Regions from separate parts of the Paenibacillus sp. FSL H8-0034 genome, predicted to be linked through region 1. Evidence: a T-box and tRNA genes for the amino acid it is inferred to sense, from the RefSeq annotation. Region 1 holds a T-box; the other regions hold tRNA genes.

Region 1 (10,902 bases):
GCTTGTTCTGAACTATGGAGACGAAGGCCCAGCGATTGCAATCGATCAGTCCAAGACCCTTACTATCACCGTGACGAATCGCTCACTGGTTTTGTTGGAAGGCAGCTTGTCACTGGAAGTTCCAGCGGACTGGAGTGGACCTGCTGCACAGGAGACTCGTTTAAATCCTGGTGAATCAACGAGCTGGAAAGTAGTTGTCAAATCTTCTTCACAGCCTGAGTCATCCTATCGATTGACATTGAATTGGACGCGTTATCATGATGGACACGTATGGTCTGAGGAACGTATCCCCTTCGCTCTGGTAGGTGCTGCATATTGGACGATATGGGGACCGACTAAGGCAGAGAATGGTATCGAAGTTGTGTGTGCAGGAAACAAAATCAATTGGCAAGCTGTCTCTGAAGGTAATATGATTGGCACGTATCGTGCGAGAACAAATCTATATAATCCTTCAACTCGCAAGCTGCGTCTGATCGCAGCCGCTAACGCTCCAATTTCTGTTAGGCTGAATGGCGAAACCGTGATCGATTGCCGGAAAATCGTCGAATTCATGCCGGCCTACCACCGTCCAGCGATAGAACAGCTGTATGAAGTTACGCTTGCAGCAGGAACACATGTGGTTGAGGTGGAAGTGACAGGACAGGGAGAAGATCTTGAAGTGTATATCCTCCCGGTAGCTACGCTGGATACTACGTCGCCAGGCAAGTATTACTATTACACGGATATGATGTTTGTCAAATAAATATGGATTACGATAACACTTTGTCCGTTAGGATAGGGTGTTATTTTTTGTTTTTTGGACTCTACGAACTTTATAAATATGCATTAAAATGGATAATAGCTATGATATAATGACAGGGGCTTATTATATTATACAGTCATATTTTGACTTTTTTAGGGGAGGAAGTTTGTGAGAATAGCTAAATTTTTAATCGTTAGTTTTACGGCATTCATACTTATTATTGGAATCCCATGGAAAGCGCAGGCCGTGGTTAATGATGCGAATGCCGATTTATCGAGCATTCATGAAGGTGCGGGTTCGTTGTCACCTGCTTTTTCTCCATCGATAACAGAATATTGGGTGAAAATGCGCAGCTCTGAAGCAGGCTTCTACACAGCAGCAACAACTGCGAACTCCGATGCAACCATGGAGTATTCGATGAACGGAGGCAGTTGGGTTGGGGTGGCGTATTATGCGTCGACCGGATACCTAAGTACGAATCGGGGAGATAACACATTTCAATTAAGAGTCACGGCAACAAATACTACGACGACCAAGACGTATACGATTCACGTATATTTTCCAGACACAAATGATGCCGACCTGACGGATTTGCGTTCAAATGAAACGACGTTAAATCCGAATTTTCAATCCAATATAACGAAATATACGGCAGACGTGTCTTATGCGACGAGCAGTATATCGATTACTGGAGTATTGAATGACGCTGCAGCCTCCGTCAAAATCAATGATTCGAATGCAGCTAATGGAGCTACATCGGGCTCCATACCTTTAAATGTAGGAAGCAATATCATTACTGTTCAGACAAAGTCTTACAATACAAACGTGAATAAGACGTATACCGTTACGGTCACGCGGGCCGCGAACACAAATGCGGATTTAAGTGCCTTAGCCGTCTCAGGGAGTACTATAAGCCCGGTTTTTCAGTCAAATCAGACAGCCTATACATTGCCTGATGTGAGTAATGAAACGGATACATTGATGGTGACGCCGACATTATCGGACCCGACTGGTGCTTTTGTTCATATTAAAGTGAATGACGGCAGCTACACGCCGGTAACTAGCGGCTACGGATTGAGCATGCCGCTGGCAGTAGGAAGCAATACGATCACGCTGGAAGTATTATCCCAGGATACGAGCATCTCAAAGCAGTATACGATCAAAGTGATTCGAAAAAATAATGATGCGACGTTAAGCGGTTTAGCTGTGACGCCGGGTAATCTGAACGAACCCTTTGCGAGCAGCACATTTTTCTACACAATGGCGAATGTTCCCTATCCCACGTCCAGCTTGGCTATAACGCCAACCTTATCAGACCCAACTGGAGCAGCTGTATATGTCCGTATAAATGGAGGCAGCGATACACAAGCTTCGAGCGGATATCCTGTATCCGTTCCTCTGATCGTGGGCAGCAACACAGTGGAAATCAAAGTAGTGATGCAGGATACGGCAGCTGCAAAAATTTACACGCTATCCGTAGAGAGACTGAAGAATAGTGACGCCAGCTTATCCAGCTTATCGGTTTCCACAGGAAATCTTGCTTTTTCACCCGAGGTTACAGACTATACATTAACGGTAAGTCAGTCTATCTATGAACTCACCGTAAAGCCAGTCTCGTCAGCAGGTAATAATGCTGCAACGATCCAGGTGCGAATCAACGGAGGCAGTTATTCAACCGTTCAAAGCGGTATGGATAGTCTGAGGTTACAGCTGGCATCCGGCTTGCCAAATGTGATAGATATACATGTAACCGCGCAGGACGGGACAAGTCTGCAATATACGATTAAAGTGATTCTACCGGGAACGCCAGCTCTTAATGATCTCGTGCTTGAAGAAATGCAGGCGAAGCTGACATTTTCCGAACCTTTGCTGCGGGCGAGTAGCGATCCCACTTACTATACGATTAAAAATGTATCCCGTAACTCTGATTTGTCGGTAGCACAAGTCGTCTATACACAAGGATCGTCAGAGGTGAAATTGAACGTAAGCGGTCAACTGCTGCCCGGAGATGAAGTGAAATTTGATATTAAAGCTGGAGCTGTGGTCAGCTTGATCGGAGAAGGGAACGCCGCTGCTGGTCGGACGATTGTCTATGGCAACCCCCTTCAGCAGTTGAAACAAAGGCTGGTTGATTTGGATGTCGAGCATGACGGGATTCATATCAATGAGATTATTACTTATATGACGGCAGCTTTTGGACAACATGATTTGAACGGAGATGGACAATTCAATCGTGAAGACGTCGTTATTATTTTGAGCCAGATTGGAACCAAGGTTATACCGTAGTATCGACTCCCATGAAAAGAAGTTAAATGGCAGCAAGGAGCACTCCACAGGGGTGCTCTTTGCTGTGCATCAGCAGGCTAGATCGATTATTCTTCCAACTCCAGCTCTTGTGAAGCAGCCATAGCCTGGGTACGTGAGGATACTTGAAGCTTCTCATATAGACGCGAGAGATATACCTTAACCGTCCCTTCGGATAGCGTAAGCGCTGCGGCCATTTGCTTATTCGTGAGACCTTGGCGGATTAAGCGTAACAGATTGATTTCCGTCCGATTCAGCGGCTCAGCAGGAAGGGGGGCATGCTCGGCTGACGGTGTGCTAGACTCATGAAATAACTGTAGCAGCATCGCTGGATAGGCTTCGGAGACACCTGTCCATTTCGTTTCAGAAGCTTGTCCTTCTCGATGGTTATGGTACATTGTCAGTAGTTTTCGCATCGCTGTGCCCTCATCAAGAAAACTCCTTATATAGCCATTCCTCTCTCCAATAGCAAGCGCTTCGTGAATATATATCAGGGCCATTTTCCTCTGTCCGCGCTGAGCCTCCAATAGAGCTTGTAAGCAGGAAATTTCAACGAGGCTGGAGAGCAGCTGCTCTCTTTCCGATTGGGGCTTCAACTGCTCCAACAGACGTAGAGCCTCAGGTTCCTTACGTTGTTGGCCGAGCAGTCTGGCTAACGTCAGGTAGGCATACTCTTGATTGAAGGTGGGTCTGACCTTATGCGATATTCCCAACCGAGCGATCAGATTCTTGGCCTCGGAAATCCGGTTCTCCTGCAGATATATTCGGATTCGGAACAGTTGAAGAGTTTCGACCCAGACAGCCTTATAGGAAAGCTGCAATGCCAGTTCCAATGCCTCCTCAATTCGATCGTGAGCCGATTGGTAATGTCCCTCTACAAGATGAATGCGTGCCTGTGTAATTATGACGGGGATATGTAGTCCAGGTACCTGCTTGCTCAATGCGGCTCTTGTGAGCGATGGAAGCAGTCGAAGGCAGTCGTCCAATCGGTTCCATTCGTAATACCCCTCACATAGAGATTGCTTTACGTATAAATTGATCAGTGAATCCTGCCAGCCATGTGCGTCGAGCACACCAGTGAACAAGGTACCAATCGTTTCCGTATCCGGAGTAAGCATTCCTTTTAACCCTAAGGCCGTTCTTCTAACCAATGGCTCGTTCGGATTGTAATTAAAATTATAATAGATCGGGTCCTTGGGTAAATTGTGTTCAAGAATTCCTTGCGTATAGGTAAACCAATTGCCGAAATCCCCGTTAGCAAACACGAGATTGGATCTCACGAACAAAATCCCACTCTGCAGCTGTTTCTGGCGATCCTTTTGCTCCATACTTACGCATATTCGTTCAATACGGGTCAATTGGATCTCTGCTTGCGGCAGTTGGCTGGTCACGACAAGTATAAAGGCATATAAAAGCGACAGCTCAGGAGAAAGCATGAACGACTGTGGGACGCTGTGAAACCAGTTCAATAAGGTGGTCATTTCCCCACGCTGCAGCATAGCTGGAATGTGCTGCTCCAAATAGGTTTCCATCAATGGATAGTCCTCTGCTGTTATAGCATGATCGATAGCATCATCCATCAAGCCAAGTTCCGAAAAAGCCGCACTTGCCATTCGGTTGGATCTCAGCCATTGTTCAGGATCGGTTTTCTTCAGCAGCCCTCGCAAAAATTGAGAAAATAAATGGTGATATCGGAACCAGTCATTATGATCATCGAGCGGGATCAGAAACAGATTCAGGCTTTTGATAGTCTCCAGCATTAGAGCACCATTCGTACTTTCGGTGACCGCATTACAAATCGAAGCCTCCAGCTTGCCAAGAACCGATGTTTGAACAAGAAATTGGTAAATATCGATTGGAAGCTTGTTCATGACCTCGTGGAACAAATAATCCGATACATCCCGGTGATTACCTTGAAAGGCTTCTATAAAACGGTCGTAATTGACTTCGGTTCGCAGGGAAAGCGATACTAATTGCAGCGCCGTAATCCAGCCCTCTGTCTGCTGCACCAACTGCTCAATGTGCCGATGCGTTAGCTCTGCCCCCGATAACTCCTGATAAAATTGCTGGGTTTCCATCGCTGTAAATTGCAGCTGCAGCGTATCAATCGCATTGCGTTGCTCCTTAGCCATCCATTTTATCGTCGGAAATGGCAGCTCGGCGCGGCTGGAGATGATCATATGTGTGGTCTCGGGCAAATAATCGATCAAATAAGATACGCTGTCATGGATACCCGGGTTCTGAATGGTGTGATAGTCATCCATAATGACAGCAATATCCTGCGTGAGAGCAAACAGCTCGTTAAGCAGAGCATCCAGAAAGGAAGTCGTCGATAAAGTAGGTAGCGCATCAGCCAGCTGCAGCATTTGCTTACCGTTGTCTGGTGGTACGGACCTGGCTAGCGCATGGGTCATATACCGCCAAAAACGAATAATATCATTATCCCGCTCATCGAGAGATAACCAGGCACAGGGCAGCTGCCGGGTGTATGCCCATTGGGACAGCAGGGTGGTTTTGCCGAAACCGGCGGGGGCGCAGACTAAGGTAAGACGGCCCTTCAGGCCGTAGGTTATAGAATCGACCAATCGTTCTCTTGGAATCAGGCGTTCTCTGGGAATAGGCAGTGTGATTTTACTTTGTAACAGGATTGAATCCATGGTTTTCATCAGAATGCCTCCGTAACTTGCGATACCTATCGCTTCCCTATCGTACAAGCTTACGATTTATTATACGAAAATCCTAGCGAAAAGTTAACTTTAATAAGCAGTCATAGTGTTGTTATTTGATATATCCTGTACAATAGACAGGGGAGGGGATGGCCATTAATTATTTTGTTACATTTTTGATTAGCTTGAGTGTCCTGATAACGTCTGCGTATTTATTTAATTTATGTTTTAAATACATATTTCAACATGCAACCTGGAAAGTGAAACAGGCTGGCCTAGTCGGCATTTTCATTTTTGCGGGCTGGCTTGCCATGTTTTTTGGTGTGCAGGGACAAGGATCGACACTGTTCGATTTGCGTGCACTGCCGATCGTGTTTGGTACGCTTTTTTTTCGCGATCCCCGGCTCGTGCTGATCATTAGTGTCGGAATTGCCATCTCTCGGTATACGATTGCGGGGTTCACGGCTCAGGCATTTACCGGTTCCATTAATATCTTATTGCTCGGTTGTCTGGCTGCATTTCTGGTTGCCTTGTATCGAAAAAAAGCATGGAGCTACAATAGAAAAGCTATTATCTCCATCATTTCGATGAATACGCTTCAGGTGATCGGCATCGCTACTTTTGCATCTATACCGAGGCTCAATTACTTGCAGCATATTGCCCCTTATACGTACCCGGCTGCACTTTTGTTGAATGCCTTCTTCGTATTCATTTTGAAGGATTTCTATGAGGAACAGCTGCGTGCGCAGAAGAATAAAACGATGAATTTGGTCCTGCGCAAGCAAAAAAGGGAGCTGGAGGAGAAAGCACAGCAGCTGCAGCTGGCCTCCCAATATAAATCCGAGTTTATTGCCAATATGTCTCATGAGCTAAAAACACCACTGAACAGCATCATTGCGTTATCCCAGCTGCTTCAGGAGGAGGACAGGTCCCGCTATTCGGAGGAAGAGATCAATTATGGCCAGATTATTCATACCTCGGGCGATGAGCTTCTGAAGATGATCAATGATATGCTGGATATATCCAAAATGGAAACTGGTAAAATGGAAATCGTATGGGAAATGGTGTCTGTACATGAACTGGTCCAGCTTGTCCAGCATCAATTTGTTCCAATTACAGATCAGAAAAGCTTGCAATTCAAGGTGGATCTTCAGGAGAATGTCCCTGTGTTCATTGTGTCCGATGCTCAGAGGCTGGTTCAAATTTTACGTAATTTGCTCACGAATGCGGTCAAATTTACAGCCCAGGGCAGCATTACCATGCAAATCTATATGGATAAGGTCTACCCGTCCGGAAAAGATAAGCTTGAAAAATTGGAGGATTGGATCGTATTTCGCATTCAGGATACAGGCATCGGGATTGAACAGGATAAGCAGCATCTGATATTCGAGGCCTTTCAACAGGAAAATGGTACGTTTACCCGCCGCTATGGGGGAGCAGGGCTTGGTTTATCGATCAGCTTGAAGTTGGCCGGACTTCTCGGTGGCAAATTAGATTTGCAAAGCACCAAAGGAGAAGGCAGCAGCTTTTTCCTGCGTCTGCCTGTACAGCCAACAGACCTCCCCATTGACAATCATCCGAAAATGTTGTAAAAGTAGATTAAGTTCAACATCATTCAAATTCGTTAACGAGAAAGAGTATATTAATCACTTGTTCCCCAGAGAGTTGGCGCTTTGCTGAAAGCCAATGTTCATGTGTTAGTAGAAAATCCTCTCCGAGAAGTAAAGCTGAAGTTACAGTAAGCTTTAACGGGATCCCGCCGTTACAAGGGCCGCGCATGTTGGTGCGTAGTTTGAGGTGCTGTGATGGCTAGCAAGTTAGCTTAACACAGAATTAGGGTGGTATCGCGAGTTCAATCTCGTCCCTTACAGGGGCGGGATTTTTTTGTTTTTTTACAAATATTTTGATTACCAAAAGGAGTCGATCGTATGCGTACAGTTGATGTGAAAGAGCAGGCAGCCAAGAGGGAAAAGCGGGTATATGAGCAGTGGGTACAGGAGCAAACATTCTCCAGGTCCATCAATCAGCGGTTAGGCAAGCCGAGGTTTGTATTCTACGAAGGGCCGCCTACTGCCAATGGGGCACCCCATATCGGGCATATGCTGGGAAGAGTGATCAAGGATTTTATATGCCGCTACAAGACCATGTCTGGCTACCAGGTATTGCGTAAAGCGGGTTGGGATACCCACGGTTTACCCGTAGAGCTGGGCGTGGAAAAGGAGCTTGGAATCTCGGGCAAACAGGAAATTGAAGCCTATGGCGTCGAAAAGTTTATCGAAAAATGCAAAGCGAGTGTCTTCCGATATGAAAAGCAATGGCGCGAGCTGACGGAGTCCATCGGCTATTGGACCGATCTGGATTCGCCGTATATGACGTTATCCAACGATTATATCGAAAGTGTATGGCACATTTTGTCCCACATTCACAAGGAAGGCTTACTGAATAAGGGTCATCGCGTCAGTCCATATTGCCCAAGCTGTCAAACGACGTTAAGCTCTCATGAATTGGCGCAGGGCTACGAGGATGTGAAGGATCTAAGTGCGACTGTTAAATTCAGGACTCCTGCAGGTGAGAGCTTCCTTGCCTGGACCACAACACCCTGGACCTTGCCGGCCAATACGGCGCTTGCTGTTCATCCCGATCTGGATTATGTCAAAGTGAAGCATAACGACGAAGTGCTTATTTTGGCCAAAAGTCTGCTCGCCCAGGTGATACAAGGCACCTATGAGATCGTGTCCGAGCATAAAGGCCATGAATTTGTGGGTACTACCTATGAAGCTCCTTATCCAAGTGAAAATGACGAGCCCCAACGTACAACGAATCAAGCGAATTCGAATGCAGCGGGTACTCCAACCCGATATGTTGTCATCGGTGCAGACTTTGTCAGCGACTCCAGCGGCACGGGAATCGTGCATATCGCTCCGGCTCACGGGGAGGATGATTACCGCGCGGCTCAGAAGCAGGGGATTGGCATGCTGAGCGTGGTCGGTTTGGACGGCTGCTATACCGAGGCTGTTCCGCAATTTGTCGGTCGATTTGTTAAAGACTGTGACGTGGATATTGTCAAGGATCTGTCCAAGCGGGGATTACTGTTTGCCAAGGAGAGATACGAGCATAGCTACCCTTTCTGCTGGCGCTGTCATACACCGCTTTTGTATTATGCGATGGAAAGCTGGTTTATCCGAACAACCGCGATCAAGGAGCAAATGATTGCCAATAACCGTTCTGTGGAATGGTATCCAGGTCATATTCGGGAAGGGCGTTTTGGCAAATTTCTCGATGAGCTGGTCGATTGGAACATAAGCCGTAACCGTTACTGGGGAACCCCGCTGAATGTTTGGGTCTGTCAGGATTGCGGATGCGAGCATGCTCCAGCAAGCGTAGCTGATTTACGTGCCCGGTCCGTACAGCCTTTGCCGGATAATTTGGAGCTTCATAAACCTTTTATCGATGACGTGAAGCTGAATTGCTCTGAGTGCGCCGGTGAAATGGTTCGGACGTCTGAAGTGATCGATGTATGGTTTGACAGCGGCTCGATGCCTTTTGCCCAGCACCATTATCCGTTTGAGAATCAGGAAGCCTTTGCCGACCAGTTTCCGGCGGACATCATCTGCGAGGGGATCGATCAGACTCGTGGATGGTTTTATAGCTTGCTAGCCGTATCCACACTGTTCACAGGTAAAGCTCCCTATAAAGCGGTGATGGCAACAGGTCATATTCTCGATGAGAATGGTCAGAAAATGTCGAAAAGTAAAGGCAATGTCATCGATCCGTGGGAGATCATCGAGGAATTTGGTGCGGACGCTTTCCGTTGGGCGCTCCTGGCAGACAGTGCACCCTGGTTAAGCAAACGTTTCTCGCGAAATATTGTAGCTTCAGCCAAATCCAAAGTCATCGATACGCTGGTGAATGCCCATTCTTTTTATGTGATGTATGCGACTATTGATCATTATGAACATGCATTGGACCAGAAGACAGGTTCTGACCATTTGCTGGATCGCTGGATCGTTTCCCGGCTTAACCATACGATATCTGTGGTGAGCGAAAGCCTGGAAGGCTTTGATTTTATAACCGCGGCTCAAGCCATTGAAGGTCTTGTCGACGAATTCAGCAACTGGTATATCCGCCGCTCACGGGAGCGCTTTTGGGGTCATGGTCTGACAGAGGACAAATGTGCTGCTTACCGGACCATGAGACAGGTGCTTCTGGATATCAGCAGGATGATAGCACCGTTCACCCCATTTCTCGCTGATGAAATCTACATGAACCTGGCGGATGGAGGCAGTGTTCACTTGGCTGATTATCCTGCCCTGGATTCAACAGCCATCGATGCAGCTTTGGAGGATAATATGGCTCGTACCCGGCAAATTGTGGAGCTGGCCCGCAACATCCGTAATGATACAGCGATCAAAAACCGTCAACCGTTATCGGAGCTGATCGTAATTACGGATCAAACGCTCCATGTTGCTGATTTTGAGGAAATCATTAAGGATGAAATGAATGTAAAATCGATTCGAGTCGAGCAGCATGATGATAATTTAACTGATTATGCTCTGAAAATGAATCTGAAGGTAGCAGGTCCCAAGTATGGGAAGCTCGTATCCGGCCTGCAGTCCTGCTTGCGAAATATGGAGCAGTCGGAAATCAAGAAGGCACTGCAGGTTGGTTATGTGGATTACCGTCAAGCAAACGGAGAGCTTGTCCGTGTTCCTACGGAGGAAATGTTAATCGAACGTCAGGCCAAGATCGGCTACGCATCGGCTACTGGGTATCAAATGACCGTATCACTGAACACAACCATCACACCGGAGCTTGAAAAAGAGGGGATGATCCGTGAGCTGATCCGTGCCGTTCAGGATCTTCGCAAGAAATACGATCTACCGATTGATCAACGAGTGGAGCTTATCATTGAAGCAGATGACGAAACCCGAAGCAGTATCATGGAATTTGAGTCTTTAATTCAGGACAATGTGCTGCTGCGTTCTCTGAAATTTGGCAGCATCAATGAAATGGAGCAGGTTCAGATCGCGGCAGCGACGGTAAGAATAGGGTTAAATGCTTCGGTGTAATAGCTTCGCCACTTAACAAAGATATACGTGGGTTTCCACGTTTAATATCTAGACAGAAACAGAGCAATTCCCTGTGAAAACAGGTGATTGCTTTTTTTCACATTCTTACGGTTCAATAATG
Region 2 (10,902 bases), 2.3 Mb from region 1:
TTCTCATTAACACGGAAGGTGCCTCCATTGTAGCGTACACCTTCTTTAACAAACCACAACTGATACGCCCAATCTCCAGTGTTTGTATTCAAGCCGTTAACCTGCAGCACCAATTGCTTGGCATCGCCCTGCTGCTTGATGAAGCACTTACCTGCAGCCTCCGGCATACTCGGATCAAAGGCTTTGAGTGTATACTGCTTGACGACTTGAGCAGGCTGAACCTCCGGCAATGTGGTGTTGGGCGAACCAGCAAGCCTGTTATCCCCGTAATCCTTCAATCCCCAGCCTATCGATGCGCCTATGGCAATAAATAAGACAGCCGCAGCCACATAGGACCACCTTCCGGCCTTTTTGCCTGTCTGGGTGAGCTGTGGCGGCTCCTCTGCAGCCTTTTGTGGAGCAGGGGATACCAAGACTAAGTGTTCATCAGGCTGATCCATCCCTATCCCTATTTGTCGCTCGTGTTCAAGGACATTTTGCATAATGTTATCGAACATGTGTCCTTTTGCCGAATCGGGTATATCGATCTCTTCCATCTCGTAAGGTAACGTTTGCCATACCTGCTGAAGGTTCTTCAGCTCTTCTGCGCAATGTGGGCATGCCGCCAGATGCTCGGCAAAAGCATGTGCCGCTTCCGGAGACAGCTCCTTTAAAAAGAAGGGAAATACTAGATCGCAGTCATTTATTTTCTCGCTCATGGTAGCTTACCCCTCTCCTTCCGGCGACAAATGCTTTCGCAGCGTTTTTAGCGCTTGATGCAATCTACTCTTTACGGTTCCTATCGGTTCCCCATTTCGGGCCGCTATTTCACTTAATGTATAGCCTTCCCAATAGAAATGCCGTATTAATTGAACCTGATTATCTGATAAATGCGGATAGGCAGCCTCAATCTGCTGCTTTAACAATCGTCTGGCAACCGTTTCCTGAAGCTCATCCCTGCCCGACAGGGCTGTATGCTCGGTCTCGGGGATCTCATAATCAAAAGACACGAGAACCTCCTGCTTTCGCTGCTTTCTCAGCTGATCTATCGTAATGTTTCTCGTAACTGTAATGAGCCAGTTCACGAACTGCCCTTTGGCGGGATCATAACCTTTATTGGAGGTCCAAATTCGTGTAAATACCAATTGAACGATATCCTGAGCAAAAGAGGCGTCATTGCCCGCCCCTGATTTTACGGCATATGAATAAACGAGCCGCACATAGCGATCATACAAAATACGCAGTGCGAAGCTTTGTTTCTCTTGTATTAGCTGCATTAATTGCTCATCCGGATATGGCTGCACGTAATCTGCGCTCCTCGGGTCAGCTTGTGACCCTCTTATTATAAGAAACGAATAAATAACGAAAAAGGTTTATCCCTATCTTCTTATAATAAGAAATATTTTGCAATAGCTATGCCTCTCTACCTACGACAAAAAAAGCCCGCAGTGCCTGAGAGCTTCCTCCCGACTGCGGACTTCATAGCTTTTGACTTATTTAACGATGATCGTTGCTTTCATAAAATCCTTATGTGGAGCGCAATAGTACGTGTACTCACCCGGTTCAGTCAGTGTAATAGATTCGGATTGACCTTGAGTCAGCAGCTTGGTTTCAAATACTGGAGAACCGTCTGCTTTCAGCTTATCGGAAACTGCATTATGCTCGAACGGATCATTATTGATAAAAGTAATCGTAGAGCCCGCTTCGACAGTTAACACTTTTTCGGAGAAAGCAAACTTGGCGATTTCTACGGAGTAAGTTTTAGCCGCTGCTTGAGAAGCCGGAGTCGTCGCTGGTTGTACGGGCGCTGGAGTTGGCTGTGCAGGAACCGATGTCGGTGCTGGCGCTCCCGATACAGGAACCTTGGGCGTAGCCGCTGGATCAAGAACGTACCATACCTTGCCCACATCCTGACCTGTCACATCACCGGCTTTCATATCTTTAATATAGTAGTATAAAGGCCAGCCTTGGTAGGTCGTTTGCTTCGTCCCATCTTCGCGGGTAATCGTTCCGAAATCAGCTGCTTTCAAATCGCCCATGTTGGGAACATGCTCTGTATAAAAAATCGGCCAGTTCACTTCACAGTTTCCTTTGCATACGCTTAAGCTCGCTGTATCCTTGGTGTACAGGTAGAGAGCCATTCCTTTGGAATCCGTCAGGAATGTGCCCAACGTATCGTTCTTCGCCGTCTTCACACCCGAATAGTTCATAACCATCCAGGAGCCGCCTACGCCTTGTCCTTTGGCATCTCCGGCCTTTTCGTCCTTGACGTAATAATAGAGCGGCCAGCCTTGATAAGTCGTTTGTTTGTTCCCGTCCTCACGAACAATCGTTTTAAAATCGGCAGCATTCAGATCACTCGGGATTTGAATAGAATCTGCAGCATAAAGCGGCCAGTTCGTAACGCATTGATCCTTGCAAGCGCTCACGTTCGGTGTGTCCTTCATGAACATATAGAGCGTTTTGCCAGCCTCATCAGTCAAATAAGAACCAACCTCGGCATTAGCCGCTATTTTAATGGAAGCGTATTGTGCACCCGCTGCTTTCGCAGCATCCACTACCTTTTGTTCGACCAATGTGTCCAGCAGCGTTTTGCTGCCTCCCTTTACTTTGCTCTTTAGAGCCTCGACGGTTGCTGTAGCGATATGTAGGTTGCGTAAAGATCCGGCTTTAGCGACTTGGGACAAGCCCAATGTGCCTGCATAAGCGATGACTCCATCATATTTAAAATCCGTATCCTGCTTGTACCCAAGCGATTCTACGAGCACCTTGTAATATTGCTGTGCAGTAATTTGTGCATTAGGCTCAAACTTGCCATTACCCGTACCCGTCCAACCCAGCTGAGGATTCGCTTTCAGGTAGCCCAGAATCGCTTTATTACTGTCATTGACAAGGGCCGCATCCGAGAAGTTGTCCGCCCCTTTATACGCCACAGCAGTAGCTTCAAGACCTTTTAATCGCAAAAATAAAATAGCAGACTGTAATCTTGTCGTGGTCTTGGCCAAATAACCAGCGCTGACACCACTTCCATCCCCCTGCAGTACACCGAGGGCCTCTACAATTTGTGCATCCGTTTTCACATTGCTTGATACCGGAGCCTCTGCTGCCCACGCCGGAAATGCGCTGCCCAGCATACAAGCTCCTGCTAACAGCCACGCTGCTGCTTTACTGCGTTTCATCATACCCATCCCAACCTCCATCAAAGATAATTTAGATGTACCCTACACCTAATGAAGATAACGCAGTGGATTCGACATAGGTTTTACGATTTTTTGAATAATTTTATAAAATACACAATAATTTTTCACAGCAGCCGGATCCCAGCTTATTAGCTTATTTGCAGAGCCTTGAAAGCACATTCGTTGATAAAAAGAGAACGATGAATTAAACTTCTAGATAGAGTAAAATGCTGATTGTACTGCAGACTGAAGTACGAGCTGAATCTTGCCTATTATACGGAGGTGTGGAATGATGAATAGCGATGATGCTATCGAGTATTTGGAAAATAGTATTGATGAAACAGCGGATGGACTCCCCTTGGAATTATTTTTATTTGTCAGCCGTGTAACTCCGCTTGTTTGTGTTGATCTGCTTATTCAAAATGAGGCCAAAGAAATTTTATTTACATGGAGAGATGATGAAATCTTTGGGAAGGGCTGGCATCTGCCTGGAGGGGTGATTCGTCATAACGAGCTGTTTAGCGACAGAATCATCAAGGTTGGTGAAATCGAGCTGGGAGCTATTCTCGAGCATGATTCAGAACCACGTACCTTTGTGCAGGACCTGGATGTCAACAAATTAAATAGAGGTCATTTTATCGCGTTCCTGTATGGCTGCCGCCTGCTGTCCGATCCGGATGAGTCCAGACGTTATTACGGTGGTGTTCCTCGTGTTGGCGAGTGGGCCTGGTTCAGCGGATCTCCCGAACCTTTGCTGCCGACTCATGAGGTTTATCGATCTTATTTGGAATAGCTGTGGGTGCAAGCACTCATAACAGCCAAAATGTTAGCAAGCCCGGCAATCCGCTCCATATTTCAGGAGAGAATGCCGGGCTTGTCTGATGTCGTTATTTTGAAAAGCCTTATGTATTAAGGGATTTTCGATATGGGCCTTGAGGGACTCGAACCCCCGACCAATCGGTTATGAGCCGACCGCTCTAACCAACTGAGCTAAAGGCCCACAATAAAATTAAGTTGCGGGGGCAGGATTTGAACCTGCGGCCTTCGGGTTATGAGCCCGACGAGCTACCGGGCTGCTCCACCCCGCGATAGTTAATGATGATCTCGCTCTCTTAGCGACGTTTTCTATTCTACAATAATTCCAAAAGAAAAGTCAAGAACTATTTGAAAATTGCTTACAAGAGATAGCGTACACCGAAGCGACCCTTTTGTGATCGGAACACTTCCACCTCCTGCGGACATTCGTAACCATAGATCCACCAGTCCTCTTCCATTCGTTTGGCTAAGCAGCCAGCCTGAAATTTACTCTCATACAGCTTGACCCAATATACCCAGTTCACTATTGATCACCCTACCTGTAATAAAATGGCCTACTAGCCTGTAGCATAACCCAAATAAGCCATCCTTATCTCAAAAATACGGTATTATTGTTCAGACTGCAGTAAAAAGCCCTGATTCCCACTTCAAATAAGTGGTTATCAAGGCTTTTAGTTTGTTTTAAAAGATGGGAGTAACCCAATGAGTCCAGTAACTATTGCTTGTAAACACCCAACAGACGCTTCGAAACCCCTGCAGGTGTAGTGAATGCTTCATAGAGACGGATCGTTAACGGGCGATCCAATTGCTCCGTTGTTGCATCAAAGATAAGGTTGTTTTCTCCACTAACCAGACGATTAGGTCCTATAAAGCTACCTGATGCCGTACCGATCAAACGATCTACCGAATCATAAAGCTCAAATTGCAGCTTGGAGAAGCTGGCATCGATCTGAATTTGTTCCTGTCTCGTCAAATCAAGATTAAAGCGGGTTTTGTAGGAATAGCTGTTATTGCCTGTACGATTATACATCGGTGTAATCGTCCAGTAGGTGACATTGGCATCGAAAGGATACACACTGAATTTCTCTTCCGTTTCTGCCGGCTGAATCTCCATGCTATAAGCAGCGATGTTCGTTTTATATGGAGCTGCTTTCACCATGTCGTTGATTTTCAACACCAGATCCTTACCGCTCTCGGACTGGGGCAGTGTGTATGAATAGCTAACAACCAATCCCGAGTTAGGTAAAATTCTTTGCGTGGATAACGTTTGACGATTGCCGCTGTAAGTATAACCATCCGTGCTGAGAAGCTCGGTTTGGAATACCGGAACTGCCATTGGAATATCGCTTTTGTTTAAAATCCTGAACTTCGATGTGACATTCTTGGAGCCTTCATCCGTGTTGTCATCAATGTGAAACTCAACAACCGACACCTCAAGATTCGGATGAATCAGCTCACTCAAAGCATCGAAAGTCATCGGATTGCCCAATTTGTAGGCAGGATAAGCAACTCTTGCAGTCGTGCTGGGCAGTAAAATATTAAGTCGGCCCACATTATAGGTAACAACGGTTGGAACCCCGGTTACACTAGCCTGTGAGAATTTTTCCGGAGTCAGTACATTGATACTGGAAAGGACGGTATCATTATTTGTAGAGATAGCAAAGTGGATATACTTTTGCTCTCTCGCTTCCAGAATAACCTCCTCTTGCTCAACCTTTTTCCCATAGTACGATTGCGCTTGAGAGCTGTCCGATGCAGCATTACCTAAAACCGATGTAGTAGAAGTTGGGTTATCCGTGGACGCCCCTGTCCCTTCAGCACCGCTGGTATTGGTTGTATCCTCAGATGCTGCAGCATCTGCAGTTCCGTTACTGGATGCTGAGGTACCAGCATTCACTGTAACAGGTACCTGTTGGCCAGTAACAGCCGTTGTAGGTACAGCCGCGTCTTCAACAACCTTTTGCCCCTCAAACACTTTGGACGACGTCTTGCCATCGATAATGAATTCAGGAAGGGTCTCGCGCTGATCTGTCGGGTTGGTCACAAGCAGCTGCAGCACTTGAATCGTGCCTTTATCTGTTACTTCTTTGTCGATACTTACAGGTGTGTACTCCAGTGGTGAAGTCAAAGAAGGAATTTTGAACTTCTCGCCCCACTTCTTCACTGACGCCGGGTCCGTAATTTTCATATCGCTGCCTTTCCAGGATTGGCCGCTGATAGGAATGGCAAGAATTCGCGTTTCGGTTTTGGGATAGACGTAGTAGTCGACATCTGTCCAATTCGCTTCTGACAGTGTAACCGTATCGGTACGATCAATTACAGCCAAATAGCTTAATTCCGTCGTTGCCTTAGGTTGAATGGAACGTGGATTGGAGGCACTTGATTGCAGTATATATTCAATGCCTTCGATTGTTTTCACACGAAGCTCATACTCCGGAACACGCGCAATGGCGGCTCCGGTATTTTTCATGCGTACGACTACACCCACACGGGTTCCGCCGTCCACACGCTCGTTCAGAACGGTTTTGATATCAACGCTTAAGCTGTTCGTCAGCTGATAGGTAACTGCAGCAGGTGTTCCTGACTGCGTTCCTGCCAATTCAGCGGCCATTGCCGAGTAGCTTGATGTCATAAGAGATGATGTAATAAGGACGGATACCGCTGTTTTTTTCCAATTCATTTTCACTTTTATTTCCTCCAGTTAGCCAGATTATTTCGCTAGTTGTACTTTTTCTTTGTCCTTCAGTTGGTTCTGACCGGAAACGATCAATTGCTCGCCTTCTTTAATACCTGAAATGACTTCCTGAACCGTCTCGTTCAGACGCCCCAGCTGTACTTTACGTTTCTCGGCAACATCTCCAACAAGTATAAATACGGAAGTATCTCCGCCTTCGCGAACCACACTTAACGTTGGAACCGTAATAACGATTTCGTCCTTCTCTTCAGTCAGAAGGATCTGCACCTTGTTCCCTGGCTTAAGCTTGGTATCGGCATTCGCGATTTCAAGTTCTAATGGATACGATTTGGACTGTGAGCTCATTACATCGGCTAAGTAGCTGACCTTGCCCTTCAGCTTTTCAGTGGTGCCTGGCACATAGAAGGTCAACTCTGTCTTGCCGCGAACCAGCTGCGCAGAAGCCTCCGTTAATTCAGCTTTGATCTTGATCGGATCGAGCTGCTGTACCTGAGCAGCTTTAAAGCCGGCAGTCAAGCTCATCCCCACTTCTACCGGCAGTTCGGTAAGCACACCGCTCACTGGTGCTTTCAGCTCCAGATTGTTCAGCGTGCGATCTGCTTCACGAATGCTCAGATTAGACGATTCTACCTGGGTTTCGAGCTGGGATAAGGAGTTCGTTGTTTCGATAGTGTTCAGCTTGTTCTTCGCACTTTCCAAATCCAGCTTCAGGTTATTTAATTGCGTCTCTGTTTGATCTAACTGAAATTTTGTGAGTAGACCCAGATCATAGTCATTGCGGGCCTTACTGAAATTTTTCTCTGCATCCTTGACAGCTTGCTCGGTTTTTGTAACTGCATTTTGCAAATCGACCTTCGAATTAACCAGATCTTCCTTGGCTTTTGTCAGCTGCTGACCCGCGCTTTTCACGCCCAGCACGCCCTTTTGCTTTTGCAGTTCAACATCGGTAGGATCAAGCTTTACGAGAAGCTCGCCCTTTTGGACCATATCGCCGCGTTTTTTATAAATTTCCTGGACGTCACCGCCTACTTTTGTGACGATATCCATTTGTATCGAGGAAACAACGTCTGCTACCTGCTCCAGCGGGGCACCAATCGATTTCTTCTCTACCTTGGCTACCTTGACGGTTTTGATAACGGATTCAGCGGCTGCTGGCTGCTGTGGAGGCGCTGCTGGCTTCGTGCAACCCGCCATGATCGCCGTGCTCAAGATAACGACTCCTACTACTTTTGTACTTTTTTTGACGGTATTGATCATTGTAAAGTTCATTGGCCGATTCTCCCTTTCAATATCTCTGTATGGTTAATGTGTTATCGAAGCTGTTGTAACCTGCGTATCGTTGGCATCATGATCTTTCTTCTTGAACCAACGAGCTATTCTGTCATTAAAGCGAGCGAGCATGGCGTATACAATCGGGACAATCAGCAAGGTAAGCAGCGTCGAAGTCGTTAAGCCTCCGATAACTACAACTGCGAGACCCTTGGAAATAATCGTTCCTTTGGAAAGTCCCACTCCGAGAGGCATCAAGGCCAGAATCGTCGCACCAGCTGTCATGATGATCGGTCTCAGACGTGTCGTACCCGCTTCAACCAGCGAATCGCGAACCGAATGACCACTCTCCCTCAGCTGCTGCACTCGATCCACAAGCACGATCGCATTCGTAACGACGACACCGATGAGCATCAGGAAGCCGATCAAGGAAGTAATATTAACCGATTCATGGGTAACAAACAGTCCGAGCAGTCCTCCGATCGCCGCAAGCGGCAACGAAACCAGAATCGCTAGTGGTGCACTCGCATTACCAAATGCCAGCACCATGACCAGGTATACGATAAAGATGGATGCTCCCATGGCGACGAACATTTGCTGGAAGCTGGTTTCAATATCGTCAGTTACGCCCTTAACTTCGGTTCTAACGTCGCTTGGCAGTTCAACAGTCTTGAGTGCTTCACTAATTTTGGCACTAATACCGCCCTTGTCAGGACTATCGATTTTGGCATTAACCTTCACAATTTGCTCTTCCTTCTCGCGGGTAATGGCGACTGGAGCATCGATTTGTCGAATCTTGGCAATCTCATTGAGATTAACCGTAACGCCTGTTGCCGTCTTGATTGGGAAGCTCCCTATTTTTTCGATGGAATTTTTGAATGATTTATCCAGCATAATTTTGGTTTTAAAGGTCGTATTGTCGAATTTCAAATCCCCGATTTTCTCTTCAATCAGCCAGCCTCGTACTGTATTCGTAATTTGTGCCGAGGATAAGCCATACAGACGGGCTTTGTTTTGATCGACGTTGATCTCAACCTCTGTTTTAGATTCGCTGAGCGTATCTTTAATTTCTATGAGCTCCGGGAACTCTCTCATTTTGGTTTTCACGATTTCTGCTGCTGCCTTCAGGCTGTTCAGATCATCTCCTTTAAGCGCATAGGAGAAATCGGTGTCGGAGCCTGGAGGTCCACCTGCGGACAGAACGGAACCTTCCACTTCCGAGCCTTTAGGCAACGAATATAAGATTTTTTCCTTAAATTCCTTCACCACGTCTTTAGCGTTGGACGCCGCTGAAGCAGATGCAAAAAACGATGAACGATAAGCAATCCGGTCTGTTCCATTGTTGTAGCCAATCAAGGATTCAAAATATTCAAAGGTCGGTTCACCCTTGGCATCCTTGGATTCGCGTACCATCGTCTCGATTTCCTTAACCTTGGCATCCATCGTTTCAATCGTCGTTTCGCGCGGCATTTTTATCGTGAACTGCATCAGCTTATCCGATTCACTTTCCGGCATGAACGATGTCGATAGATAAGGTACTGTGGAAACAATCGTTACAATAAATAAAATAAAGGCTAGAAGCAATGTTTTCCAACTATTACCTAACGACCAGATCAAAGTTTTTTTGTACAATCTGGAAAATGCACCCAGAGAGTCAGCTTCATCGTGGGTCTTGATTTTACTATTCATAACCAGCAGCTTGGCTAGCATCGGGATGATCGTCAAAGCGACAATCAAGGAGGACATAAGAGCTACAGCCAGTGTAATGGCAAACGGTCGGAATACTTCACCTAACACCCCGCTTACAAAAGCAATAGGACCAAAAACACCAACTGTAGTGATCGTAGATGAAGTAATTGCCGAGGCAACCTGCGCAGTAGCGATCTTGATAACCGATTCATTGCGCTGCTGCGCCTTCTCCAGTTCACTGTATATATTCTCGATAACCACGATACTATCGTCAACGACCCGGCCGATGGCTATCGCCATGCCTCCAAGCGTCATGATATTGAGGGAAATGCCGAGTGGTCCCATGAACAGGAGAGTGACTATGATAGATAACGGGATCGATACAAGTACAATCAGTGTCATACGTACGTTTCTTAAGAAAAGCAAAATCATCAGAGAGGCCAAAACAGCACCCAATGCGCCTTCCTGCACCATACCATTGATCGAATGCTTGATATCTACGGCACTGTTATAAATCGTATGAAAAACGATGTTCGGATATTGTGTTTTCCAGACATCCATCAATTTGTCGGCAGCAGCACCAAATTCAACCGCATTGGCGTTTTTGGTTTTGAATAAATTGACGCCAATGGCAGGCTGGCCATTCAGACGGGATAAAAAGGTCGCTTCATTAATAGCTTCAATCTTGGCAAGCTCTTTAAGCAGCAGTGTGGTACCGGAGGGTGTCGTGATCTTCATATTCTCCAGATTATAAACACTGTTCAAGTCCGTTTTTACACGAACCATTTGTGTATTTCCGTTAAAGTCTACAGAGCCCGCAGGACTCGTTTGCAAAGCCGCCTTAATGCTGCCGGATACCTGATCAGGCGATAATCCATAGTTACTGATCGCATTGGCATCCATTTTCATCGTCAGTACAGCTTCCTGGTTACCGATGGAATCTACATGGTCGATCCCTTTAATGGATTCATAACCCGGTAAAATAACATCTTTGTACACCTTATCAAGATCCTGCTGACTCATTCCATTCGTTCCGTAAACGGATATGTAGTATACCGGCTCAGAGGCAAAACCGAGGGTCTGCACTTTGGGTTTTTCCGAAGATTGAGGAAGAATAACATTGGAGATTAAGCTTTCCACATCTTTTTTAACATCGTCAGGCTTTTTATCCTGCTCCAGCTCAATAACAATCGATGAAAAGTTATCGCTTGAGGTCGAAGTCAAATTCTTGATTCCATCCAGACTGGAAATCGCTTTTTCCAAAGGCTTGGTAAT
Region 3 (10,902 bases), 5.0 Mb from region 1:
CGAAGCCCAGACGCACAGATTATTAGTAAAATATCCGAAGTACTCGGGATTGACCCGGAAGAGCTTTTTCCAACTGCAAAATAATCAAGAATTGAAAGGAGGTACTCTAATGTTAAAAATAGGAAATGTCGTCGCACCCAACCAAGTCGTATTAGCACCGATGGCAGGGGTCTGCAATCCGGCTTTTCGGCTGATCGCCAAGGAATTCGGCTGCGGGTTGGTATGTGCCGAAATGGTAAGTGACAAAGCCATTATTCATGGTAATCATCGTACGATGGATATGCTGTTTGTAGATGATCGGGAAAAGCCGCTCAGTCTGCAAATTTTTGGTGGAGATACAGAAACGCTGGTGGAAGCGGCAAAGCACGTGGATCGTCATACGAATGCCGATATTATTGACATCAACATGGGCTGTCCCGTTCCCAAGATAACAAAATGTGAGGCTGGAGCCCGTTGGCTGCTTGATCCATCCCGAATTGAAGAGATGATCACAACCGTCGTGAAGGCCGTAAGCAAGCCGGTTACCGTGAAGATGCGGATCGGTTGGGATGATGAGCATATATATGCGGTGCAAAATGCTAAGGCTGTCGAAAATGGTGGTGGTTCTGCTGTATCTGTCCATGGCCGGACACGTGTACAAATGTATACGGGACACGCCAATTGGGATATCATTCGAGAAGTTAAGCAGTCCGTGTCGATTCCTGTCATTGGGAATGGCGATGTGACAACACCTGAGGATGCCAAGCGAATGCTGGATGAGACTGGTGTCGATGGTGTTATGATCGGGCGTGCTGCGCTCGGTAATCCGTGGATGCTATACCGGACCATTCAATACTTGACCAAGGGAGAGCTGCCTCCAGAGCCAACCGGTCAGGAAAAAATTCGCATTGCAATTTTGCATATGGATCGATTGGTAGCACTCAAAGGTGAGCATGTTGCCGTTAAGGAAATGCGTAAGCATCTGGCCTGGTATCTGAAAGGTTTACCGGGTGGAGCACGGGTGAAGGACATCGTTATGGAGACGACCAAGCGAGATATCATGGCTGGCGTGCTGGAGGAATTTGTTGCTTCATTGGACAATACCGATTCCCAGGATGGAATGCCGATTATGCGACAATTGGTCTAAAAGTTGTAGGTTTGGCTTAGATTGACATTTGTATAGGCTTGCAATATAATCAGTCAATAGTCATCCTCATGAGATATTAGTCATTAAGAATAAGATGGTCAACATATGATTAACAGTGAATTCATACTCCATGAATACGCTCATAATACGGGAATTTTTCACATGAAAGGGGATCGTTACCGTGGCCGAGAAAGAAGTCATCCTCACGCAGGAAGGTTTAAAAAAGCTAGAAGACGAACTGGAGCACTTGAAATCGGTCAAACGCCGTGAAGTGGCGGAACGGATCAAAGTGGCAATTGGATACGGTGATATCAGTGAGAACTCTGAGTATGAGGATGCCAAGAATGAACAGGCTTTTATTGAAGGCAGAGTCATTACTTTAGAAAAAATGCTGCGTAACGCACGTATTATTAATAATGCTGATGTGAACACAGATACGGTCAGTGTTGGAGCCATTGTAACACTGAAGGATTTGGAATTTGGCGAAACCGTTGAGTATAATATTGTGGGTACAGCAGAGGCTGATCCATTCAATAATAAAATTTCCAATGAAAGTCCTGTAGGTAAGGCTATTCTCGGCAAACCGAAAGGAACTAAAGTGGATATTAATGTTCCCGCAGGCACGATTCAGTACGAAATCATTGATATTAAGAAGTAAGATGTGGAAAGCAAGTTGAAATCGATACGGTTTTATACAAGTAAAAAGCTTCCTCTGGAAGCTTTTTTAATGTAAGAAGAATGATGGATAAGGGGCTGGGAGCACGATGTCAGAAGAACAAGAGTTTAATGAATTACTGCAAATACGGCGTAACAAGCTGGATGAACTGCGGGGCCTGGGCGTTGACCCATTTGGTCAAAAGTATGAGGTTACCCATCACGCAGGCGAATTACTGCAAGCTTATGATCAATTAACCCATGAAGAATTGGATGCACAATCCATAGAAGTTAGTCTAGCAGGACGTATTATGCAAAAACGCGGCATGGGTAAAGCAGGTTTTGCCCATATTCAGGATATTTCCGGTAAAATTCAATTGTATGTACGTCAGGATGCACTGGACGCTGTACAGTACCAGGCCTTTAATTTACTCGATATCGGAGATATCATCGGCGTTCAAGGGGCTGTATTTAAAACCAAAACAGGTGAGCTCTCCGTCAAAGTGAACAATGTCGTCGTGCTTTCCAAATCGTTATTGCCACTTCCGGACAAGTTCCATGGCTTAAAGGATGTGGAGCTTCGTTACCGTCAGCGTTATGTGGATTTGATTATGAATCAGGAAGTTCAGGCTACCTTTATTCAGCGTTCGAAAATAATTCAGTCCATGCGCAGATATTTGGATTCCCACGGATATTTGGAGGTGGAAACGCCGACCCTGCACTCGATAGCAGGTGGTGCGGCTGCGCGCCCTTTTAATACGCATCATAATGCGTTGGACATGCAGCTCCATTTGCGTATCGCTATCGAGCTTCATCTGAAGCGTTTGATTGTTGGCGGTATGGAAAAGGTGTACGAGATTGGACGTGTATACCGTAATGAAGGAACATCGACTCGCCATAATCCAGAGTTTACGATGATTGAGCTTTATGAAGCGTATGCGGATTATTTGGATATCATGAAGCTGACTGAGACTTTGATTGCACATATTGCTCAGGAAGTGCTGGGTTCAACCAAGATCCAGTATCAAGGACAGGAAATTGACCTGACTCCGGAATGGAGACGCGTTTCGATGGTTGATGCGATTAAAGAGGTTGTTGGCGTTGACTTTAGCAAGCATATGACCGATGAGGAAGCACACCAATTGGCTAAGGAACATAAGGTTCATGCTGAACCGACAATGACCTTTGGTCATATTGTGAATCAATTCTTTGAAGCATTTGTAGAAGAAACTTTGATTCAGCCTACTTTTGTGTATGGCCATCCTGTGGCGATTTCTCCTTTAGCCAAAAAGAATGCTCTGGACCCGCGGTTTACTGATCGTTTTGAGCTGTTTATTGTGGCCCGTGAGCATGCGAATGCATTCACTGAATTAAATGATCCTATAGATCAACGTGAGCGTTTTGAATCGCAATTGATTGAGCGTGAGCAAGGCAATGATGAGGCACATGAGATGGATGAGGACTTCCTACGTGCACTGGAGTATGGAATGCCACCTACAGGCGGACTCGGCATCGGAATTGATCGACTTGTTATGCTGCTCACAGATTCCCCATCGATTAGGGATGTCTTATTATTTCCTTCGATGCGCGAACGCCAAGGCGAATAAGTTCCTTTGATATAAAATGAGTAAGACGCATCTCCTTTTGGGAGGTGCGTTTTACATTTTTTTTGGTTAGTTGGGCATACTGAGATAGCTGAAAAACAAGCTGAAAAATAGTTGTTGCAATTTTCTTGTCGATTTGTTATATTACTTTTTGTCGCTTCGAGGGCAAGCTTTTCTGGTCATGGTGAGAAACATATAATGATAAAAAAAGTACTTGCAATGAAGCTGGCCAATGTGCTATATTAATCAGGTCGCTTTTGACGGAATGTCGAAAATGATCGAAAAGAATTGTCCTTTGAAAACTGAATCAACGAGTGAGTAAATAGCAGTATAAGAGAATGCAAATTCTCGTCAGCAGTGAATGAGTGCAAATCAAAGTTCTACCTTAATGGAGAGTTTGATCCTGGCTCAGGACGAACGCTGGCGGCGTGCCTAATACATGCAAGTCGAGCGGATTGTTCCTTCGGGAACAGTTAGCGGCGGACGGGTGAGTAACACGTAGGCAACCTGCCTACAGGATCGGGATAACTACCGGAAACGGTAGCTAAGACCGGATAGGTGATTGAGACGCATGTCTGAATCAAGAAACACGGAGCAATCTGTGACCTGTAGATGGGCCTGCGGCGCATTAGCTAGTTGGTGAGGTAACGGCTCACCAAGGCGACGATGCGTAGCCGACCTGAGAGGGTGAACGGCCACACTGGGACTGAGACACGGCCCAGACTCCTACGGGAGGCAGCAGTAGGGAATCTTCCGCAATGGACGCAAGTCTGACGGAGCAACGCCGCGTGAGTGATGAAGGTTTTCGGATCGTAAAGCTCTGTTGCCAGGGAAGAAAGGCTAGGAGAGTAACTGCTCCTGGATTGACGGTACCTGAGAAGAAAGCCCCGGCTAACTACGTGCCAGCAGCCGCGGTAATACGTAGGGGGCAAGCGTTGTCCGGAATTATTGGGCGTAAAGCGCGCGCAGGCGGTCATTTAAGTTTGGTGTTTAATTCCGGGGCTCAACCCCGGGTCGCATCGAAAACTGGGTGACTGGAGTGCGGGAGAGGAAAGTGGAATTCCACGTGTAGCGGTGAAATGCGTAGAGATGTGGAGGAACACCAGTGGCGAAGGCGACTTTCTGGACCGTAACTGACGCTGAGGCGCGAAAGCGTGGGGAGCAAACAGGATTAGATACCCTGGTAGTCCACGCCGTAAACGATGAGTGCTAGGTGTCGGGGGTTTCAATACCCGCGGTGCCGAAGTTAACACAGTAAGCACTCCGCCTGGGGAGTACGCTCGCAAGAGTGAAACTCAAAGGAATTGACGGGGACCCGCACAAGCAGTGGAGTATGTGGTTTAATTCGAAGCAACGCGAAGAACCTTACCAGGTCTTGACATCCCGATGTAACACCTAGAGATAGGTGCCCTCTTCGGAGCATTGGAGACAGGTGGTGCATGGTTGTCGTCAGCTCGTGTCGTGAGATGTTGGGTTAAGTCCCGCAACGAGCGCAACCCTTGGATTTAGTTGCCAGCATTGAGTTGGGCACTCTAGATCGACTGCCGGTGACAAACCGGAGGAAGGCGGGGATGACGTCAAATCATCATGCCCCTTATGACCTGGGCTACACACGTACTACAATGGCCGGTACAACGGGAAGCGAAACCGCGAGGTGGAGCGAATCTTTAGAAGCCGGTCTCAGTTCGGATTGCAGGCTGCAACTCGCCTGCATGAAGTCGGAATTGCTAGTAATCGCGGATCAGCATGCCGCGGTGAATACGTTCCCGGGTCTTGTACACACCGCCCGTCACACCACGAGAGTTTACAACACCCGAAGTCGGTGGGGTAACCCGCAAGGGAGCCAGCCGCCGAAGGTGGGGTAGATGATTGGGGTGAAGTCGTAACAAGGTAGCCGTATCGGAAGGTGCGGCTGGATCACCTCCTTTCTATGGAGATATTGCTTCTGCACAGAAGCGTATCAGCAGTATAAGTTGCCAATGGCAACAACAACGCTCACTCGTTGATCAGTTTTGAGAGGATAACTCTCAAGTCATACCGCAAGCTTCGTTTGGTGATGATGGCGAAGGGGAACCACGCGTTCCCATCTCGAACACGACCGTTAAGCCCTTCAGCGCCAATGGTACTTGAACCGCAGGGTTCTGGGAGAGTAGGACGTTGCCAAGCGAGCCTCTTTAGAGGTTATGAACACCTATATACGCAAGAAAAGAACGACTGAGGGCCCTTAGCTCAGCTGGTTAGAGCGCACCCCTGATAAGGGTGAGGTCGGTGGTTCGAGTCCACTAGGGCCCACCAAATGAATATTTTTGAATCCCTTATGGGGCCATAGCTCAGCTGGGAGAGCGCCTGCCTTGCAAGCAGGAGGTCAGCGGTTCGATCCCGCTTGGCTCCACCAATTTTATATTTACCGAATAGCTTGTTCCTTGAAAACTAGATACCGAAACGAAACAAATGTTTAGAGCAGCGTTACTTAACTTCGGTTGAGTAACATCCACATAGATCGATTCTTCGGAATCGAACTTATTAGCGGAATTGGTTAAGCTAATAAGAGCACACGGAGGATGCCTAGGCACTAGGAGCCGAAGAAGGACGTGGCGAACGACGAAATGCCTCGGGGAGCCGTAAGCAGGCTTTGATCCGGGGATGTCCGAATGGGGGAACCCGCATGAGGTAATGCTCATGTACCATGTAGTGAATACATAGCTACATAGGAGGCATACGAGGGGAACTGAAACATCTAAGTACCCTCAGGAGAAGAAAACAAAAGTGATTCCGTCAGTAGCGGCGAGCGAACGCGGAACAGCCCAAACCTAAGAGCTTGCTCTTAGGGGTTGTGGGACGTCAACATCGGGTTAGCAGAATAGGTGAAGCAGTCTGGAAAGGCTCATCACAGAGGGTAACAATCCCGTAACCGAAAATCTGCGACACCTGTAGACGGATCCCGAGTACCGCGAGACACGTGAAACCTCGTGGGAATCCGGCAGGACCATCTGCCAAGGCTAAATACTCCCTAGTGACCGATAGTGAAGCAGTACCGTGAGGGAAAGGTGAAAAGAACCGCGGGAGCGGAGTGAAATAGAACCTGAAACCGTGTGCTTACAAAAAGTCAGAGCCCGTTTATGGGTGATGGCGTGCCTTTTGTAGAATGAACCGGCGAGTTACGTTCCCGTGCAAGGTTAAGGTGAAGAGCCGGAGCCGCAGCGAAAGCGAGTCTGAATAGGGCGCATCGATATTTCCTTTGGAAAATCGTAGTACGTGGACGTAGACCCGAAACCGTGTGATCTACCCCTGCCCAGGGTGAAGGTGCGGTAACACGCACTGGAGGCCCGAACCCACGCATGTTGAAAAATGCGGGGATGAGGTGGGGGTAGCGGAGAAATTCCAATCGAACTCGGAGATAGCTGGTTCTCCCCGAAATAGCTTTAGGGCTAGCCTCGGAGTTGAGAGTCGTGGAGGTAGAGCACTGATTGGGTGCGGGGCCCGCCAAGGGTTACCAAGTCCAGTCAAACTCCGAATGCCACAGACTTCTATCCGGGAGTCAGACCGTGAGTGCTAAGATCCATGGTCAAGAGGGAAACAGCCCAGACCATCAGCTAAGGTCCCCAAGTGCAGGTTAAGTGGGAAAGGATGTGGAGTTGCCCAGACAACCAGGATGTTGGCTTAGAAGCAGCCACCATTGAAAGAGTGCGTAATAGCTCACTGGTCGAGTGACTCTGCGCCGAAAATGTAACGGGGCTAAACCTGCCACCGAAGCTATGGCTCGAACAAGTAATTGTTCTTGGGTAGGGGAGCGTTGTGTAGAGGTTGAAGGTGTACCGTAAGGAGCGCTGGACACTACACAAGTGAGAATGCCGGTATAAGTAACGAAAAGACAAGTGAGAATCTTGTCCGCCGAAAGCCTAAGGGTTCCTGAGGAAGGCTCGTCCTCTCAGGGTAAGTCGGGACCTAACGCGAGGCCGAAAGGCGTAGTGGATGGACAACTGGTTGAAATTCCAGTACCACCGTGAACCGTTATGAGCAATGGGGTGACGCAGAAGGATAGTGACGCGGACTGATGGATGTCCGTCCAAGCAGCGAGGCTGGTGTGTAGGCAAATCCGCACACTATTAAGGCTGAGCTGTGATGGGGAGCGAAAATTACAGTAGCGAAGGTCATGAGTTCAAGCTGCCAAGAAAAGCCTCTAGCCAGGGAGAAGGTGCCCGTACCGCAAACCGACACAGGTGGGCGAGCAGAGTATGCTAAGGCGCGCGGAAGAACTCTCGTTAAGGAACTCGGCAAAATGACCCCGTAACTTCGGGAGAAGGGGTGCCTCGGTAGGGTGAATAGCCCGAGGGGGCCGCAGTGAAAAGGCCCAAGCGACTGTTTAGCAAAAACACAGGTCTGTGCGAAGCCGTAAGGCGAAGTATACGGGCTGACGCCTGCCCGGTGCTGGAAGGTTAAGGGGAGTGGTTAACCGCAAGGTGAAGCTATGAACCGAAGCCCCAGTAAACGGCGGCCGTAACTATAACGGTCCTAAGGTAGCGAAATTCCTTGTCAGGTAAATTCTGACCCGCACGAATGGCGTAACGACTTGGGCGCTGTCTCAACGAGAGATCCGGTGAAATTTTACTACCTGTGAAGATGCAGGTTACCCGCGACAAGACGGAAAGACCCCATGGAGCTTTACTGCAGCTTGATATTGAACTTGGGTACGATCTGTACAGGATAGGTGGGAGCCACTGAAGCATGAGCGCCAGCTTGTGTGGAGGCGACGTTGGGATACCACCCTGATCGTATCCGAGTTCTAACCTCGCACCGTAATCCGGTGCAGGGACCGTGTCAGGTGGGCAGTTTGACTGGGGCGGTCGCCTCCTAAAATGTAACGGAGGCGCCCTAAGGTTCCCTCAGAATGGTTGGAAATCATTCGCAGAGTGTAAAGGCACAAGGGAGCTTGACTGCGAGACAAACAGGTCGAGCAGGGACGAAAGTCGGGCTTAGTGATCCGGTGGTACCGAATGGAAGGGCCATCGCTCAACGGATAAAAGCTACCCTGGGGATAACAGGCTTATCTCCCCCAAGAGTCCACATCGACGGGGAGGTTTGGCACCTCGATGTCGGCTCATCGCATCCTGGGGCTGAAGTAGGTCCCAAGGGTTGGGCTGTTCGCCCATTAAAGCGGTACGCGAGCTGGGTTCAGAACGTCGTGAGACAGTTCGGTCCCTATCTGTCGTGGGCGCAGGAAATTTGAGAGGAGCTGTCCTTAGTACGAGAGGACCGGGATGGACGTACCGCTGGTGTACCAGTTGTTCCGCCAGGAGCACGGCTGGATAGCTACGTACGGAAGGGATAAGCGCTGAAAGCATCTAAGCGCGAAGCCCCCCTCAAGATGAGATTTCCCAAATTAGTAAGACCCCTTATAGACGATGAGGTAGATAGGTTCGGGGTGGAAGTGCCGCAAGGTATGGAGCTGACGAATACTAATCGGTCGAGGGCTTATCCAAAGAAAGAGTCTTGCAAGCGAAAGCGAGTGAGGCGCGCTGCTCAAGCGTAATGTGAAGTTTCGGATCTAGTTTTCAGGGTGCAAACCTTGATGTAAAATCCCGTTTGGTGATGATGGCGAAGGGGAACCACGCGTTCCCATCTCGAACACGACCGTTAAGCCCTTCAGCGCCAATGGTACTTGAACCGCAGGGTTCTGGGAGAGTAGGACGTTGCCAAGCACAGTAAAATAGCCTTTTTGGATACTTATCCGAAAAGGCTATTTTTTGTTTTTGATTTAAAGAATTAAAACAGTCCGAAAAGCGGAAAATAAAATGATGCAGCTCCCAGTTGCAAATTATCAGAAAACTGCTATAATAAAGTTAAAGTCAAAGAAAGTCAAAGTCAATTTACTTCTCGTAAGGAGGTCGAATTGATGCGTAATGTCTCGGAAGTCATCGAGCAATACCTGAAAAGTATTTTGCAGCTAAGCGATGAAGGCGTAGTAGATATACAACGTAACGATTTGGCAGATCAATTTGAATGTGTTCCTTCTCAAATTAATTATGTCATCAGTACCCGGTTTACATTGGAAAAGGGTTATATTGTAGAGAGCAAACGCGGCGGCGGCGGCTATATCCGTATTCAAAAAATAGAGCTGAACGCTCACGGGTCTGTTCTCGATCTTATTTTCAAAACGATTTGCTCACAGATCGATCAAGGGACCTCTGAGGGCTTGCTGTATCAGTTGGAGGAGAGCGGATATATTACGACAAGAGAAGCAGCGATGATGAGAGCAGCGATCTCTAGAGACGTTCTCCAGTTGAAGCTGCCTCTCCGTGATGAGATCCGAGCCAAGATTCTAAAAGCCATGCTGATTTCCTTGTTGAGTAAATAAGGAGGGATTCCAATGATTTGTCAGGAGTGCGGCAAGAAACAGGCAACACTTCATTTTACCAAAATTCTTAATGGTGAGAAAACCGAATTTCACATTTGTGAATCATGCGCAAGAGACAAGGGAGAGTTAATCCCCGGTACACCGAATGGGTTCTCGATTCATAATTTACTCTCAGGGCTGCTGGATTTCGATCCTGCCAGTCAAGGGTTAACACCTAAAGCTCAGCCAAGCCGTTGTGAGAATTGCGGGTTAACCTACAGCCAGTTCAGCAAAGTAGGCAGATTTGGCTGCAGCTCTTGTTATAAATACTTCGATGAGAAGTTAGATCCTTTATTTAAACGAGTTCACGGCAGTACGGTTCATACCGGAAAGGTTCCTAAACGTTCAGGTGGGTTAATAAAGCATAAGCGGGAAATCGAATGCTTAAAGAAAGAGCTTTTGAATCGAATTGAAAATGAAGAGTTCGAACAAGCAGCTGAACTTCGGGATGAGATTCGCAATTTGGAGAAAAAAGTACTAGAAGGATAAGTTTAGTTCCTTTGAGCAGGCAGGAGGCAAGCTTATGGTAACAAATCGTTTTACGGAACAAGCCTTAAGCGATTGGATGAAGGGTGAAAGCCCTGACTCAGATATTGTAATCAGCAGCAGAGTACGTATTGCCAGAAACCTGCAGTCGCATCCATTTCCCATGCTTTCGACAAGTGATCAGTCCAAGGAAGTGCTGGATATGTTAACGGGCCTTCTGCAGAATGAGGAATTGCGAACCATTAGTGATTTCTCGATACTGAACTTGGACGAATTGGATGAGCTTGAGAAGCGAGTACTGGTTGAAAAACATTTGATCAGTCCCGCTTTAGCCAATGAATCGCGTAACGGGGCTGTTATTCTAAGTGACAACGAATCGATCAGCATCATGTTGAATGAGGAGGATCATTTACGAATACAATGCTTGTGTTCAGGATTCCAGATTCAGGAAGCATGGGATTTGGCAAATCAGCTGGATGATGTTTTTGAAGAACAGCTGAACTATGCTTTTGATGAAAAACGCGGTTATTTGACCAGTTGTCCGACAAACGTTGGTACTGGAATCAGGGCATCGGTAATGATTCATTTACCTGCTTTGGTGATCACCCAGCAAATTAACCGAATTTTGTCAGCCATTA

The links. The T-box of region 1 lies ahead of ileS (isoleucine--tRNA ligase). A T-box ahead of a tRNA ligase gene usually reads a tRNA of that ligase, here a tRNA-Ile.
Region 2: it encodes a tRNA-Ile, which carries the amino acid that the T-box ahead of ileS (isoleucine--tRNA ligase) is inferred to sense. The anticodon was not compared.
Region 3: it encodes a tRNA-Ile, which carries the amino acid that the T-box ahead of ileS (isoleucine--tRNA ligase) is inferred to sense. The anticodon was not compared.

What each region holds. Positions count from the first base shown of each region.
Region 1 covers NZ_JBBOBS010000001.1:5,744,163-5,755,064, reverse strand. Annotated here, with positions in the region: gene NST47_RS26040 (ADP-ribosylglycohydrolase family protein) at 1-742, shown strand, start outside; gene NST47_RS26035 (cadherin-like beta sandwich domain-containing protein) at 911-3,028, shown strand; gene NST47_RS26030 (LuxR C-terminal-related transcriptional regulator) at 3,115-5,712, opposite strand; gene NST47_RS26025 (ATP-binding protein) at 5,889-7,304, shown strand; T-box leader at 7,328-7,581, shown strand; gene ileS (isoleucine--tRNA ligase) at 7,641-10,781, shown strand.
Region 2 covers NZ_JBBOBS010000001.1:3,424,824-3,435,725, reverse strand. Annotated here, with positions in the region: gene NST47_RS15405 (anti-sigma factor domain-containing protein) at 1-698, opposite strand, end outside; gene NST47_RS15400 (RNA polymerase sigma factor) at 705-1,283, opposite strand; gene NST47_RS15395 (plastocyanin/azurin family copper-binding protein) at 1,473-3,161, opposite strand; gene NST47_RS15390 (hypothetical protein) at 3,451-3,951, shown strand; tRNA gene NST47_RS15385 (tRNA-Ile) at 4,085-4,158, opposite strand; tRNA gene NST47_RS15380 (tRNA-Met) at 4,173-4,246, opposite strand; gene NST47_RS15375 (hypothetical protein) at 4,334-4,498, opposite strand; gene NST47_RS15370 (hypothetical protein) at 4,690-6,654, opposite strand; gene NST47_RS15365 (efflux RND transporter periplasmic adaptor subunit) at 6,685-7,938, opposite strand; gene NST47_RS15360 (efflux RND transporter permease subunit) at 7,972-10,902, opposite strand, start outside.
Region 3 covers NZ_JBBOBS010000001.1:739,909-750,810, forward strand. Annotated here, with positions in the region: gene NST47_RS03365 (helix-turn-helix domain-containing protein) at 1-84, shown strand, start outside; gene dusB (tRNA dihydrouridine synthase DusB) at 110-1,126, shown strand; gene greA (transcription elongation factor GreA) at 1,308-1,784, shown strand; gene lysS (lysine--tRNA ligase) at 1,891-3,387, shown strand; rRNA gene NST47_RS03385 (16S ribosomal RNA) at 3,770-5,312, shown strand; rRNA gene rrf (5S ribosomal RNA) at 5,434-5,550, shown strand; tRNA gene NST47_RS03395 (tRNA-Ile) at 5,603-5,679, shown strand; tRNA gene NST47_RS03400 (tRNA-Ala) at 5,704-5,779, shown strand; rRNA gene NST47_RS03405 (23S ribosomal RNA) at 5,919-8,864, shown strand; rRNA gene rrf (5S ribosomal RNA) at 8,967-9,083, shown strand; gene NST47_RS03415 (CtsR family transcriptional regulator) at 9,278-9,739, shown strand; gene NST47_RS03420 (UvrB/UvrC motif-containing protein) at 9,752-10,267, shown strand; gene NST47_RS03425 (protein arginine kinase) at 10,302-10,902, shown strand, end outside.